DNA from 3 places in the Methylophaga marina genome. Region 2 is predicted to be linked to each of the others. Evidence: riboswitches for the same ligand, from Rfam matches in the RefSeq annotation. Region 2 holds a riboswitch; each other region holds the start of a gene.
What was found. A riboswitch is a leader RNA that binds a small molecule or an ion and turns the genes downstream of it on or off. The one in region 2 is predicted to bind cyclic di-GMP.

Region 1: another riboswitch for cyclic di-GMP. It lies ahead of QUE24_RS11710 (hypothetical protein); the one in region 2 lies ahead of QUE24_RS05255 (hypothetical protein).
Region 3: another riboswitch for cyclic di-GMP. It lies ahead of QUE24_RS15175 (beta strand repeat-containing protein); the one in region 2 lies ahead of QUE24_RS05255 (hypothetical protein).

The regions. Positions count from the first base shown of each region.
Region 1 is NZ_AP027741.1:2,275,805-2,281,292, forward strand. It holds gene QUE24_RS11695 (DHH family phosphoesterase) at 1-831, shown strand, start outside; gene QUE24_RS11700 (undecaprenyl-phosphate glucose phosphotransferase) at 892-2,211, shown strand; gene QUE24_RS11705 (sugar transferase) at 2,184-2,300, shown strand; cyclic di-GMP riboswitch class I at 2,532-2,614, shown strand; gene QUE24_RS11710 (hypothetical protein) at 2,650-3,099, shown strand; cyclic di-GMP riboswitch class I at 3,304-3,382, shown strand; gene QUE24_RS11715 (hypothetical protein) at 3,419-3,868, shown strand; cyclic di-GMP riboswitch class I at 4,050-4,129, shown strand; gene QUE24_RS11720 (hypothetical protein) at 4,162-4,677, shown strand; gene QUE24_RS11725 (polysaccharide biosynthesis/export family protein) at 4,805-5,356, shown strand; gene QUE24_RS11730 (porin family protein) at 5,384-5,488, shown strand, end outside.
Region 2 is NZ_AP027741.1:1,013,659-1,019,146, forward strand. It holds gene ubiB (ubiquinone biosynthesis regulatory protein kinase UbiB) at 1-1,635, shown strand, start outside; gene djlA (co-chaperone DjlA) at 1,641-2,474, shown strand; cyclic di-GMP riboswitch class I at 2,528-2,607, shown strand; gene QUE24_RS05255 (hypothetical protein) at 2,627-3,337, shown strand; gene QUE24_RS05260 (formate--tetrahydrofolate ligase) at 3,427-5,097, opposite strand; gene QUE24_RS05265 (UbiX family flavin prenyltransferase) at 5,142-5,488, opposite strand, start outside.
Region 3 is NZ_AP027741.1:2,993,661-2,999,148, reverse strand. It holds gene QUE24_RS15195 (AraC family transcriptional regulator) at 1-1,020, shown strand, start outside; gene QUE24_RS15190 (hypothetical protein) at 1,160-1,351, shown strand; gene QUE24_RS15185 (cysteine desulfurase family protein) at 1,555-2,703, shown strand; gene QUE24_RS15180 (EF-hand domain-containing protein) at 2,786-3,094, shown strand; cyclic di-GMP riboswitch class I at 3,223-3,304, shown strand; gene QUE24_RS15175 (beta strand repeat-containing protein) at 3,323-5,488, shown strand, end outside.

The DNA.
Region 1 (5,488 bases), 1.3 Mb from region 2:
GCATCAAAAGTCACTGTTTTAGACATATCAATGCAGAAAAATCATGATGCATTATTAAATTTGTTATCAAATAATGTTGATGTCTTTTATGCCGATCACCACAACCCCGGCGATCAAATCAGTCATCCTCGTTTAGAGGCATTGATTGATATGCATCCCAATAAATGCACAGCTTTAATTGTCAATGAGCACCTCAATCATGCCTATGAGCTCTGGGCAATCACGGCAGCTTTTGGTGATAATCTATCTAATGTTGCCGAGGAGTATGCAAAGGAACTACACCTCACTGAAACCCAGGCAATCAAACTTAAAACCTTAGGGCAGCATATTAATTACAATGGCTATGGTGCGAGTCTAGATGATTTGTTTTTTGCACCTGATGAACTCTATAGACAATGTGTAAACTATTCATCACCTTTGGATTTTATTAATGATAGTACAGAGATAATGGAGACTCTGGATTCTGGCTATAATTCAGATTTGTCTCAAGCTAAACAGCAAAAACTAAGTTATGAGAGTGATATGGTAGGGGTTATTACCTTACCTGATGATAAATGGGCGAGACGTATTAGTGGCACCTTCAGCAACTACTTGAGTAACCAGTTTCCTTCTCGAGCACATTTAATTCTTACTGAAATACCTGATTCAGGGGCTTATGTCGTTAGTATTAGAGCTCCTAAAATACGTCAAGAAGGAGCAGACTTTATTGCAGGTCAGTTCGACACAGGCGGCGGCAGAAAAGCAGCAGCAGGCATAAACTTATTACAAGAAGCAGAGCTTGCAAGACTAATTTCTACTGTTGAGGACTATTACAGTAGCAATATCAACTAATACAAAGTCATTTATACTTATAATCAAAAGACTAAAAAACGATAGGATAAATTAGCACAGATGGCTCAGGGCAGGATCAGACAATACGACGCAAAAATTAATGCCATATCAAGACTGATTGATAGCGGTATTATCCTGCTAACGTTTTTAGCTTTATTCGATATTTTCCATGCGACCTGGGATGTACTTTATATCTGGAGTCTTTTGTTCGCAATTGTATTGTTTAATTTCTTTGCTGAGTCACAGGATGCCTACCGCTCGTGGCGGGGTACGGCGTTAAGGGAAGAAGTCTCTGCCGTCATGTTTTCATGGTTTACCAGCGTTTTCATTCTGGTCATGATTGATATTTTCTTTATTCATTCTGGTACCTACCTCGATAGTTTTGTTTTCTTATGGTTTTTACTGACACCAATAGAGTTAATTTCCTGGCATGCCATTGTAAGAACGTCATTGGCCATACTTCGAGCTCGTGGTGTTAATACCAGAAATGTAGCCATTGTCGGTGAGACAACGTTAGGTAAGCGTTTGGAACGTGCATTCAACGAAATGGATTGGTCTGGGTTCAGACTGGTTGGATACTATGATGATCGTTCACAAAAACGGGTAGAAACAGAACCTAATCTGGTCGTCACAAATAAGAAAGTAGGTGATTTCAATCAACTCATTGAAGATTGTAAGGCAGGGAAGGTTGATACTGTTTACATCACCTTGGCTATGTCTGCTGAGCATAGAATCAGACATATTACTGAGCTATTAGCCGATAGTACGGCTTCTGTGTATCTTGTTCCTGACTTATTCACATTTAACTTGCTTAATTCCCGATGGGTCGATTACCAGGGAATCACCGCTATTTCAGTCTATGAAACCCCTTTTGCTGGTATCGACAGTATCCTTAAACGGCTGGAAGATATTATCCTAAGCAGCCTTATCCTGATGATGATTGCTATTCCTATGATGGTGATTGCCGCAGGGGTTAAATTGACATCGAAAGGGCCTGTGTTTTTCAAGCAAACTCGCTACGGCATGGACGGTGAAAAAATTAAGGTATGGAAATTCCGTACGATGACCGTAACAGAAGATGGAGATACCGTCACACAGGCACAAAAGAATGATAGCCGTATCACGCCATTTGGCGGTTTTTTGAGAAGAACATCATTGGATGAGTTGCCACAATTCTTTAATTCATTAGGCGGGAGCATGTCGATTGTAGGCCCACGGCCTCATGCTGTAGCACATAACGAACAATACCGCGCTCAGATTCAAGGGTATATGTTGAGACATAAAGTCAAACCAGGTATTACGGGCTTAGCCCAGATAAATGGCTTTAGGGGGAAACTGATACCTTGGACAAAATGCAGGGTCGTGTGCATTACGATTTAAAATATATCCAGAACTGGTCATTGTTATTAGATATTGAGATTATTTTCTTGACGATATTCAAAGGGTTTGTGGGTAAAAACGCCTATTGAATTCCATATTGCGTATCAGTAGTTTTACTTAGGAAAATAAACTTGTTGCCTGCCGTGAGACACGGTATTATATAACTCTATTGAAATAGAAGCATCAATCATTGATGTTAGATAACACTCGTTATCGTCATTATTTTCAATAGCAATCAGAACAATAGACATCAACGGTGATGGCTTTGTAGCAAGATCATAATCATATGATCTTACACAACGTCAGCGGGTTAGATGTTGTGTAATTAAAGCCAAACTCGCTGTGAGGCGGGGTCGGAAAGCCACAGATCTTTAAAACTTTTAAAGATGGCTGGGTTGCATTGCTTGTTTTTTCAACTTATGCATAAGGAAGTTTATTATGAAAAAAGCGATGCTATTTGTCGTAGCTATGATGTTCTCTGTTGCTGCCAACGCGGCGACATTCAACTTAACAACTTCAGACAGTGCTACTATTTTCGATAGTGGTACGAGCGCTGTTAGTGCTGCATTTGGTGATACTAATACCACTTTCTCATTGGAAGTGATTGGTGATGGTCCAGCAGCAATCGATTTTGATTTCTCGCCTGCTAGCAAGTTTTCTGCAGGGACTTTAACAATTGGCACGGAAGTGTTTGCAGTGACTCCAGATTTTACAACAATTCTGAACCTAGCTGCTGGTATCTACAGTGTCACATTTGATATTACTCCTGCATTAGGAAACATGTCATTTGGTGTTTCAGCTGTACCTGTTCCAGCTGCATTATTCTTGTTTGCCCCTGCCTTATTAGGTTTCTTAGGTATGCGTAGAAAAAATGCTGTTGCAGCGTAAGTAAGAGCTACACAAAAATAAAAAAGGGAGCATAGGCTCCCTTTTTTATTGGCATAATGCTAATTTTAATATCCTATAATCTTGAAAATTAAAACTAATTAGGCACATTGTACCAAGGTACAATAGACAGCAACCAAACCTTACTCGTAATATGAAATCATCTGAAAAAGTCAGATAGGTAATTATTAAATTAGTAATTTAATAATTGATTAAAGCCAAACTCGTCGTGAGGCGGGGTCGGAAAGCCACAGATCTTTAAAGCAAAGATGGCTGGGCTGCATTGCTTGTTTTTTCAATTTATGTGTAAGGAAATTTATTTATGAAAAAAGCGATGCTATTTGTAGTAGCTCTAATGTTCTCTGTTGCTGCTAACGCTGCCACATATAATTTATCAACAACAGATAGTGCTACTATCTTTGATAACGGTACAAGTGCTGTAAGTGCTTCATTTGGTGACACTACTACTACATTTTCACTTGAAGTGATTGGCGATGGTCCAGCAGCGATTGATTTTGATTTCTCTCCAACGTCAAAATTTACCTCAGGAACATTGACAATTGGTTCTGAGATCTTTGCTATAGCCCCTGATTTTACAACAATCTTGAATCTTGTATCAGGTATTTATACTGTATCTTTTGATGTGTTGCCTACTACCGGTAATATGTCATTTGGTGTTTCTGCAGTGCCTGTGCCAGCAGCATTATTCCTATTTGCCCCAGCTTTATTAGGCTTTTTAGGTATGCGTAGAAAAACTGCTGTTGCAGCATAGAAATAACAGTTTTAATAAAAAAGGGAGCTTATGCTCCCTTTTTTGTATTAATGGGGTAATTGGTTTTTGCTTCTGACATATAAAGTTGTACTAAGGTACAATAGACTTCAATTGAAAAAGTTTCGTATTATTTAATCAACTAGAAAAAGTCAGATAAGCGATTATCATACGATTGACGTGATAATTAATAAGCCAAACTCATCGTGAGGTGAGGGCGGAAAGCCACAGGTCTTCAATGCAGGAGATGGCTGGGTTGCATTGCTAATTTTTGCTTATACATAAGGAAAAATATAATGAAAAAAGTGATGCTATTTATTTTTGCTTTTACATTCTCTGTCGGCGTCAATGCCGCAACGTTGAATTTGTCTACAGAGGATTCTTTTTTAGCTACGCAAGTTGTTGATACTGCATCTGGTTCAACAGTATCAGGTTCGGGAGAAGTTAAGGAGCTTGGTGGAGTTGGTAAAGATAGATGGTACTCACAATACAATATAAAATCAGTCGATGCTAATACACCTGTCAAAATTGAATGGTCATTTGAGCCTCAAGCCAATCTGGAATCTGCTACCTTGGGTTTTGGTCTATTTGGTGGAGCTTACACAACGATAGATATCATTGGTAACACTAGCTTCATAGCTTTCTTAGAACAAGGCAAAGTGTATGCCCTCGATATATTCGATGCCAGCGGTAGTAAGCTAGAATACAAAGTATCAGTATCTGCAGTACCAGTACCAGCAGCATTATTCTTGTTTGCCCCAGCTTTACTAGGTTTCTTAGGGCTTAGAAGAAAATCAGCAGTTGCTGCATAAGAATTAAGATTTATATTAACAGTAAGTTACTGTGACAAATTGAAAGGGAGCAAAAGCTCCCTTTTTTTTGAAAAATAGAGTGTTAATATCAAATTTGAATGTCATTTATAGATAAGGATTTTCCCTCATGTCAAAACGCTTCATTTTCTTCTTTTTGATTCTCACTTCCCTATTTTCCTCAAGCGTCTTTGCAGACCAGCGTTATCTATTAAATTCGGGCGATATTCTAGATATTTCAGTATGGAATGAGGAAGCGTTACAAAAACAAGCCGTCGTGCTGCCAGACGGTATTATTACTTTCCCACTAGCCGGTGAAATTGTTGCTAAAGATAAAACAGTAGCTGACGTCGAAGAAGAATTAACCAAAAAACTCAGTGAATACTTAGCTGATCCTGTTGTCACAGTCTCTGTTACTAGCGTTGAAGGTAATAGGGTACACATTCTAGGCAAAGTCCTAAATCCAGGTTCGTTTGTAATGAATCAACCTCTGGATGCTATGCAAGCTTTAAGTTTAGCCGGTGGGTTATCGCCATACGCGGAAGAGAACAATATTATCGTGCTACGAAGAGCCGGCACAACTCAACAAGTCTTACCGGTTAAATTTGCTGAAATAAAAAAAGGTAAAGCTCTGAATACCAATATCACACTAGAAAGCGGTGACGTCATCATCGTACCTTAAGCAGAATAATAGCTGAGAAGCGTGTCAATGATAAAATATATTCCGCTACTGTTGCCTATGTTACTAAGCAACAATGCGTCGGCAGCTGAATGGGTATTTAATGCTCAGGCAGACCCTAAATTTAAATACGAT
Region 2 (5,488 bases):
AATCACGTCCTGGCAAAACATCGCCTGGACGAAGTGATCAAAGCAATCCATTTATTGCGTCCGCTTCGGTATTTCAGTTTTTTATCGCCACACCGCTGGCGCAATAAACAATCGACACTGCCTCGAGGCGAAAGATTAAGACTGGCATTACAGGACTTAGGACCTATCTTTGTAAAGTTTGGACAGGTGTTATCAACGCGTCGCGATCTCTTGCCGCCTGACATAGCCAATTCATTAGCTAAACTTCAAGACCAAGTAGCACCTTTTCCCGCTGAGCAAGCAAAACAACTGATTGATAAAGCCTATGAAGCAGAATCCATTGAGACATTGTTTGCTCATATTGAACCAGAACCATTAGCTTCTGCCTCCATTGCACAAGTACACGCAGCTACATTAAAAAGTGGTGAGCAAGTCGTTATAAAACTGGTTCGTCCTGGCATAGAGCCCATTATCAAGCGTGATATTGCTTTGTTGTATACCTTGGCATCTTTTGCTGAACGATACTGGTCTGAGGGAAAACGATTACGGCCCAGAGAGATCGTAGCTGAGCTTGAGAAGAACCTTTTTGATGAACTCGATATGTTGCGCGAGGCCTCTTCAGCCTCTCAACTGCAACGCAATTTTGAAGGCACCACCTTACTATATGTCCCCAAGATATACTGGAAGCTGACCAAGCCTAATATCCTGGTTCAAGAACGTATTTATGGCACGCCTATTAGCGATACTGAAGGTTTAATCGCGAAAGGTGTGGATATGGCAAAACTGGCAGAAATGGGGGTCGAAATCTTTTTCACCCAAGTATTCAAGCATAGTTTTTTCCATGCGGACATGCATCCCGGTAATATCATGGTGGATAGTCATGATCCGGCAAATCCACGTTATGTTGCTGTTGATTTTGGCATCATGGGGACATTATCTCCAGATGATCAGCGTTATTTAGCTGAAAATTTCCTTGCCTTTTTTAATCATGACTATCGCCGGGTTGCCGAGTTACATGTGCAATCAGGCTGGGTGCCGGCTGAGACTCGACTTGATGAGTTTGAAGCAGCCATAAGAAGTGTTTGTGAACCCATATTCGCTCGTCCTTTAAAAGAAATTTCTTTCGGACAACTGCTGCTGAGACTTTTCCAAACAGCGCGTCGTTTTAATATGGAAGTGCAACCACAGTTGGTGCTGCTACAAAAAACCTTACTGAATATTGAAGGCTTGGGCCGTGACCTCTATCCCGATCTGGATCTATGGAAAACAGCCAAACCCATTTTAGAATCATGGATGAAGGAAAAAATGGGCTGGCAAGCAGCGTTAAGAACGCTAAAGCAAGAAGCTCCTCATTGGGCTGAAACCTTACCCGAGATGCCGCGTCTATTATATGACCTGACTAAGAGAGCCCAAGATGGTCAGCTGAACGTTAATTTAGCATCACATGATATTCAACAGCTGCGTAAAGAAATCAAAAAAGCCAGTTATCGTAGTGCTGCTGCTACCTCTGGCGCTGCATTTTTGGTAGGCGCTGCCGTTATCACCGGTCTCGATGGTTACTCGACAACTATGTTTGCAGGGTTACCAGTACTGAGCTGGGTATTTGGGCTATGGGGGCTCGGTCTTATTTATTTTAGTATTTCAAACAAAAGTTAATTGTTATGTTTAAGTGGATTGGCCTTATTCTAGGCTTTATATTACTCAGTACGATGAGTGTAGGATTACTCATTTTAGGAATTTTTGGCGCACTGATTGGCTTACTGTTTGGTGGTTTTGCTGACCGTATACGAGCGTATGGTCTGGGCGGTGCTAATCCATTTACAAGTCAAACCCGTCAAACAGTTTTTCTTGAAACTGTGTTTGTTTTGATGGGGAAACTAGCGAAGGCAGATGGTCGAATCAGCCAGATTGAAATCGATCACGTGGAAGCCTTTATCAAAAAAATGGGGATGTCGGGTGAGCATCGACAAGAAGCCATCCGCCAATTTAAGCGAGGCGCAGAACCCGACTTTGATATTACAGACACAATGAATCATTTCAAACAACATTGTGGTAATACGTTTAATTTAAAACAAGTCTTACTGGTTTACCTGATAGTCATGGCCTTAGCTGATGGTAAGCTTGATCCACAAGAAAAAGATATTCTGGAACAAGTCTCTGCTCAGCTAGGATATAACCGGGCCGAGTTTAACCGTATTCTGGATATGGTGATGAGCCAGGCAAGTTTCGCAAGAGGTCATCAGCAGCAATACTCTTCCGGTCCGCAGCGCTCTTATTCTGATGAATTGGCCGATGCTTATAAAGCGCTTGGGGTGACTGAAAAGAGTTCTAATCAAGAAATTAAACGTGCTTATCGAAAACTGATGAGCCAATATCATCCGGATAAACTCATGGGACAAGGCGTTCCAGAAGATATGATTGCCGTTGCGACAGAGCAAGCGAAAGAAATTCAGTTAGCATACGATTTAATAAAAAAACATCGAGAACAAAGTTAACAATTTCGTTTTATTTATTATTATCTGTTTGGTACTATTTTTTCTGGAAACACTTTAACCAAAGCCAAACTCGGTGTGAACCAAGGACGGAAAGTTACAGACCTTATGATACTAAGGTGGCTGTACTGCAATAATATCTAAGGAAAGAACACATGAAAAAAATAGTTTTTATCGCACTGGCTTTATTTACTGGTTTAACTAACGCTGCTATAGCTGCAACAAGCTTATCAACTAATGGTTCATGGCAAACAGCTAATGGCGACCTAAGTTCATTGCTCGGCCAGTCTGCACCAGCTACATGGTCTTACGATACAGACCTAGCATCAGCGACCCTCTACTCATCATATACTCTTCCAAGCACAGGCACAGTGAGTACATACGTATCATCAAATTACGTTCTCTCAGGTACAGCTGCCCCCACTTTGTTTGATGGCAGCCAGTTTGCTCTCAGTATATTAGATAATACTATTGCAAACCTTGATGCATTCAATACAGATATCGTTACATCAATGGTGAATAAAGGTCTCAATCCCGATATCACAGGTGATGCGATTCTATTTACAACTAGCACTCTTTTTCCGGTGTCTGAATTCACAGAAAGTTTTTCTCTGTCTGGCCTGATGATGTTTGATAAAGACTTTTTCACTGGCCCTATATCAACATTACCTTCTGCTGATATTCTGCTTGATAATGCATTATTCATTTATGCATCACTTTCACATGAAATTAACTTTGAAGAAACTGGCTTTGCTAGTTATATCCAAACGCCATCAGCAGTGCCTGTACCTGCTGCCTTATGGATGTTTGCTCCAGCGTTGTTAGGTTTTCTTGGTTTGCGTCGCAAGGTGAATACTCAGGCTTAAAAAATTTAAGCACATAAAAGAAAAAAGCCGTAGTGATAAATCTTTACGGCTTTTTTGCTTAACACCCTTAATATTTGAGCTTTTTTATATCAAAACAGCCCGACTATTGAGCCATTATCATCAATATCAATACGTTCAGCAGCTGGGTGCTTAGGTAATCCAGGCATAGTCATCACATCCCCACAAAGTACAACCAGAAAACCAGCACCGTTTGACAGACGAACATCACGAATTGTCAGCGTATGATTCTCAGCCGTGCCACGTAAGCTCGGGTCACCGCTAAAAGAATACGGTGTTTTTGCCATACAAACTGGAATATCCCCGTGCTGCTCGTTCAACATAGCGATCTTATCCATCACTTTTTTATCAGCAACGACTTCACCACTGCCATATAGACGTTTAGCAACCTGATTGATTTTGTCCCATAGCGGTAAACTATCAGGATATAACAGACGACAAGGCTCAGCAGGGCTATCCAGTATTTCGACAACACGTTCCGCCAGTGTTTCTGCACCGGCCCCACCTTGTGCCCAATGACGAGCAAGAATGGCTTCAGCCCCCATTTCTTTTACAGCCGTTGTAATTAGTTCTATTTCTGCATCGCTATCATTAACAAAGTGATTGATGGCAACAACACAGCGTAGACCAAACTCATTTTGTAAGTTGCTTAAATGCCGTTTTAAATTAGCCAGTCCCACCTGTAACGCATCCAGGTTTTCTTCGCCAAGCTCTTTCAGTTCCAGACCACCGTGATATTTCAAGGCTTTTACTGTGGCGACAACAACAGCCATATCTGGCTTAATCCCAGCTTTGCGACACTTAATATCAATAAATTTCTCAGCACCTAAATCCGCTCCAAAGCCCGCCTCAGTGACCACATAATCACTCAGCTTAAGTGCCATTTTGGTTGAGATAACCGAATTACAGCCATGCGCTATGTTCGCAAATGGACCACCATGAACAAAGGCTGGATTATTTTCTAAGGTCTGCACAAGATTGGGTTTTATCGCTTCTTTTAATAATGCAGCCATAGCGCCGTGGGCCATGATTTCTCGAGCATATCTTGGTGTCCCATCAACGGAATAGCCGATCAGGATATCTCCCAAGCGTTGCTTCAGCTCAGGTAAAGAATTAGCTAGGCAAAAGATAGCCATAACTTCTGAAGCAACAACGATATCAAAACGCTCTTCACGCAAATAACCATTGGCAGAACCGCCCATACCCACCACGATATCCCGCAATGCACGGTCATTCATATCCATGACTCGCTGCCAAACAATACGTCTGGCATCCAACTGTAAGGCATTTCCATGATGGATATGATTATCAATCATCGCTGATAATAAATTGTGGGCTGAAGCTATTGCATGCAGATCGCCCGTGAAGTGAAGATTGATATCCTCCATGGGTACTACCTGAGCATAACCACCACCGGCAGCCCCGCCTTTCAAACCAAAGCATGGCCCCATAGAAGGTTCGCGTACACAGACAATGGATTTCTTACCAATTCGGTTTAGCGCATCACTCAGGCCGATCGTGGTTGTCGTTTTTCCCTCACCAGCAGGAGTCGGGCTAATAGCAGTTACTAGGATTAACTTACCATCGGGCCGGTTTGCCAACTCATCCATGACATCTAATGATACTTTCGCTTTGAAATGTCCGTATGGGTCAATATGTTGAGAGGCAAGACCCAGCTTTTTCTCGGCGAGCTGGATGACTTCCTGCATGGCAGCCTGTTGGGCAATTTCAATATCAGACATGGTTTTCCTGAACGGCATTAAATTTAAGCCACATTATACGTGAGTTAACGACGAATCCCGAATAGCCCATTACTCCCCCATCGCGGCATCAAGTCATGCTCTATCTTGGCTTGGTCAAGTATTCTCGCGACAACAAAATCGACCACTTCAGCTAAGGATGTTGGATTAAAATAAAATCCAGGATTGGGTGGCAAAATACAGACTCCCAGTTTAGCTAACTTCAACATATTTTCGAGATGAATCACAGAAAATGGCGCTTCTCTTGGAACCACGATCAATTTCCGATCTTCTTTAAGCATGACGTCGGCAGCACGGTTGATTAAATTATCACTCTGACCACAAGCAATTGCTGATAACGTTCCCATGGTACATGGGCACACAATCATGGCGG
Region 3 (5,488 bases), 1.1 Mb from region 2:
GTAAAAACGCTGGGATATGAGCTAGATACCCCCTGTATCACACCTCATTATCAGCCCGCTGTATTAGTCGAATTGGCACTGTCACGTGATGTGTCTGAGTATCATCTACTGAAAGGAACGCGTTTACAGCTTGGTGATTTTGAGCAGGCTGAAGAGCGCATTAGTCCTGACCAATATCTGACGTTAATCAAAAACTGTCAGAAACTAACGGATGCTGATGATATAAGCTTTTTATATGGTCAGCGTTTATTTCCTGGATTTTATGGTTCTGTGAGTCAAGCTTTACAGCAAGCGAATAACTTACGTCAGGCAATAACGATTCTTTGTGAATATCATGCCATTTTGTCGCCACTATTCACGCCCCGATATTATGAAAATGATGATGAGCTATTTTTGTATTGGGTTGACAGTACTGGGAGCATAGAACAACACAGATTTATTATTGAGTCTTACATGTCCGCTTTTGTGTCGATGGTGGCGTGGTTAGCTGGTGAAAAAATGCCTTGGCAGTTTGAATTTAGCTACGATGAACCTGAATACGTTGAACAATATTGGGTCAACTTTGGACAAGCTATTCGCTTTAATCAACAGATGAACCGAATACGCCTACCCAGATACTGTTTAGATACACCTTGGCCGAATGCATCTAAGTTTGGCATGCAGGGCGCCTTAAAAGAGAGTGACAAGCAACTCTCTGAAGAATACAGCCCGTATAGTTTTCTTGATCAAATATACAGCTACCTTCAGTCACATATAGACGAACCGCTTAATTTGGATAAAGTGTCATTTTCATTTGGCCTCAGCCCGGCCTCCATGAAACGAAAGCTCAAAAAGCATCAAACCAGCTTTCAACAACAATTAGATTTGGTCAGAAAACATACCGCTATTTATTTGTATGAGGTTAAACAGATGAATAGCCAGGAAATAGCCGAGTACCTCTGTTTTAATGACATGAATAATTTTCGACGAGCCTTTAAGCGTTGGACTGGAAGCTCGCCTTATCATTTATTTGCACAATAATTTGAAGTAGCTAACACATTTTGTTTTATTACTTAATTACTTAAGCCTTCCTTAATCTCGTTCAGCAAAAATTCAGTATCCAGGGTCTATAACTGAACTGTAGCTAATCATTAGCTCAGTCAATTTAAGGAGTCATCCTATGAACAGATTAAATACCTTTCTCTCTATTAGTGCGTTGAGTATCGCCAGCTCTGCTTCTGTCGCCGTTGCCGATAGCAAAAACGTTGATCCCAAAAATATAAATAAAATTGAAACCAGTCTGGTTGAAAGTCACAAGCTCTCTTCGAATGAAGCAAGCAACAAAGCGCATCAGGAAATAATAAAAAAATAAAATGCTAATGATCCTTCAAGCTGTTACCGATTTTACTCCTCCTCGGTAACAGCTTTTTTTGCCTGTTATCTGAGCGTCATGTTGATTTTATCAGTGCAATAAATACGTTTATGCGTAGCCAATAGCTGGTGTTTCTCGCTATCCTATGACGTCAATCTTTATATCACCCTCTGATTATCTGATATTAAAAAGTGGAGCAGTCAATGCAAACCGGTAGTTCAATTTACCTAGACTATCAGGCAACAACGCCGATAGAGCCTCGCGTTGTTAGCGCAATGGCACCCTATAACCATGAGATTTTTGCTAATCCACATTCCACTGCCCATGTTCTAGGTCAGCAGTCAGCGGCAGCGGTTGAGGCCGCACGCAGTACAATTGAAAACTGTATTAATGCCTCTTCTGAAGAAGTGATTTTTACTTCGGGTGCGACAGAGTCAAATAATCAGGCGATTGCCAGTGTGTTATTTGGCAATACAACAGATCGCCGTGACATCCTTATCAGTGAAATCGAACATAAATGTATTAAAAATGCCGCCTATTTTTATGCCGCAAAACTAGGTTACAAAGTCAAAGAAATTCCAGTCGATAGCACGGGGCTGATTGATGTAGACGCTTATCAATCATTATTGTCTGATCAGACATTGTTGGTCTGCATTATGGCGGTCAATAATGAAATTGGCACCATTCAGGATGTGAAAACTTTTGCTGAAATGGCACACGCGGCAGGCGCTCTGTTTCATTGTGATGCGGCTCAAGCACCGGAAGCGATGGATATTGACGTGAAAGACTGGAATGTCGATATGCTGAGTTTGTCTGCCCATAAAGTCTATGGTCCCAAAGGCATCGGTGCGCTTTATATTAAAAATGATCTTCAAGCCGAGTTACCGCCTTTCATTCAGGGAGGAGGGCAGCAGTTTGGAATGCGTTCAGGCACCTTGGCCACCCCACTGTGTGTTGGTTTTGCTGAAGCGATGCGTATCACCAAACAAGAAGCAAAAACTCACCGTGAACAATTAACGCATTTGAAACGTTTGTTTCTACAACAACTGGAAGCGACACATATTCCATTTAAATTGAATGGCACACAAACTCAGTGTCACCCTGGCAATATTAATGTGCAATTCATTGGTTGCGATGCGAATAAGCTATTAGAAAAACTCCAACCCAATGTCTGTGCCTCTACTGGATCAGCATGTAATAGTGAAATGGTCTTGCTTTCGCATGTATTAAAAGCGATTGGGCTGACAGATGAAGAAGCAGGATCATCTTTACGCATCAGTTTGGGACGCTTCTCAGATGAAGCACAAATTAAACACGCTGTAGCTGAGATAAAACTAGCGATAGAAAAATAATATTGATTTGTTTGGATGTAATAACCATTTCTTAACTTGGGTCGGCGTAGTCTAAAAATCCCAACAAACAAAAGAGGGATTTATGATGAAAACATTATCAACAACACTTTTCACAGCCTTAGCTGCGATGGCCATTAGCTCAGCTACATTTGCTGAACCAGTATCAACTGACGATATGGCTAAACACGATAAAAAAGGATATTTCGCTCATATCGACACCAATGGTGATGGTGTAATTACAAAAGAGGAAGCGACCGCAGCGGCATTAAAACGTTTTGAAAAATTGGATGCCAATGGTGATGGTCAAGTGACCAAAGAAGAAGCCAAAGCCGCCCATAAAAAACATAAGGGCGATAAAGGCCCATCCTGCAAAGACAAGAAAGAAAGTTAATTTCTTTTATCACACCATATTTAGAAGGGAGTCAGTGACTCCCTTTTTTATTGCTTATTTTATTTTTCTCACAAAATCATACTTTTGGCTGATAGTCGCTATACCCCCTTTCATTATGATCGACGTGTTATTTAATCGGCCAAACTTGGTGTGAATCAGGGACGGAAAGCCACAGGCCTTGTTGTTTAACAAGGTGGCTGGGTTGCACAAACGCAAGGAATCCGAGTGATGATAAATAAACAACGACAGTTTCTGTCGCTCTCAACTACGTTGCTGTGCAGCTCATTTTTACTGACACCGTCAGTTGTGCATGCTGTCACAGGACTCCACGGTACAAACACATCTCCCATCACCGTTAGCGATGGTTATATCGGCTTAGATGGATATAAAAACGCGAGTAAAATAACTATTACAGCAGGTGGCAATCTATCTAAATCGGGTGGTGGTAATAGTTTTGTCAATATGACTTCTGGCACTGTAATTAATAATGGCTTAATCGATAACCGGGGTTGGATAACCAATGAGCACTTAATCGAGAATAATGCCACCTTTGATAGTTATAGAGGCAATATTTGGAATAAAGCGGCTATCCAAAATGGCAGTAACTCCGTCTTTAAGTCTCATTACCTTGAGAATTTTAGTGGCGGTTATATCTCTACCAATGGTAGATGGGAAATGACCGGTGAGCATCGTAACGGTGGCAATATATTCATTGACCAAGATGGGGTGGTAACAAACAACGGTACATCGCTGCCTACGATAAAAAATTACGGAAAGATTACAAACGCCGGTCTATACGAAAATACGGGATTGTTTTTTAATAACAGATATGGCGAAGTTGAAAACAGAGCCTCAGGCATATTTCAGAATAATAGATTTCTTCATAATAGAATCGGTTCATCTTTTAAAAATGAAGGTGTTTTTCAAAATGACTCTAGCGTAGAAAATGAGGGTATATTCCTTAACACAGGTCAACTAAACAATACCACCAGTCATTCATTCACCACATTTTATAAATTCACGAATACAGGTTTGATTACAAATGATAGCAATTTCGTAAATAGAGCTGGCTATACTTACCTTGGTAACGAGTATAAAAAGGGAAAGCTAGAGAATACTGGCACAATAAACAACAATGCCACGATGTCCAATGAGAAGGATGCCACGTTCAATAACAACGGTGTAGTCAACAATAATAGTGGTGCTCAATTTACCAACGCTTCTGCCTTCAATAATCAAGCAAATGGTATCGTAAATAATCACGCAACTTTCAACAATCAGCAAACTGGCAGATTCGACAACGCTAATATGGCCAGTTTTGTTAATCATACAACAGCAAGTTTGAATAACAACGGCATACTCAGCAATCAGGCCGGTGGCACCTTAACCAATCACGGCATTATCAGAAATAACGAAACCGGCACACTCAACAATGCGGGTAGCTTGATTAACTCAGATAGTGGTCAATTTGCTAATGCTGGCACTTTAAATAACAACGAAAACGGGCAATTCCTCAACAGCGGTGTGTTTGCCAATGGCGGTGTGCTGAACAATAAGGGCACATTTACCTCCACTTTATATTCCACAATGGCAAATTATGGCGATATCAATAATCACGGCCAATTTATTGATCAGGGTAAATTTGTTAATAGCGCCACAGTAAATAATTACAGCCAGTTTTTGATTGATGACTATGCAGAGGTTGCTAACGTTAATACCCTCATCAATAAATCTGATGGCACCCTTAACCTGAAGGGTAAATTGCTGAATCAGAAATATTCACCCTCGAACATCACTAATGAAGGTGAGTTTAATATGAGCTATTACAGTCAGCTTGATAATGAAACCTTACTCACCAACAGTGATTCGGGCTCTTTAACGAACGATGGCACGCTGAATAACTCAGGTACCTTAGCGAATAATGGCGCCTTGATTAATAACCGACAAATAAATAATACGGCTGTATTTTCAACCAGTGGCCAGTTAACTAACTATAATTACATCAGTAATACCGGTTCGGCTGAGATGACACTGTCCAGTAGTGGCACGATGACAAACCGGGGAATGCTGTCAAATGACGCTCGGCTGATAAATTATGGTGTTATCAATAATGCGGTTAACGGCACAATCAATAACACGGAAGAGTTTTTTAACAATGGCACCTTGAATAGTGAAGGGGCAATTAACTCTGTCGGCCTTCAAAATACGGGGACTATTGCCAATTCCGGCACGCTGACAAGTTATTGGCTGCTGGATAATGAAAACACCATTACCAATACTGGCGTGATAAATAATACTGACACCAGTACCTTCAATAACTTCGCTACCGTGACAAACCTGGCTGGAGGCAATATTGTCAATACTGGCGTGTTTGTAAATAGCGGCACCTTTGAG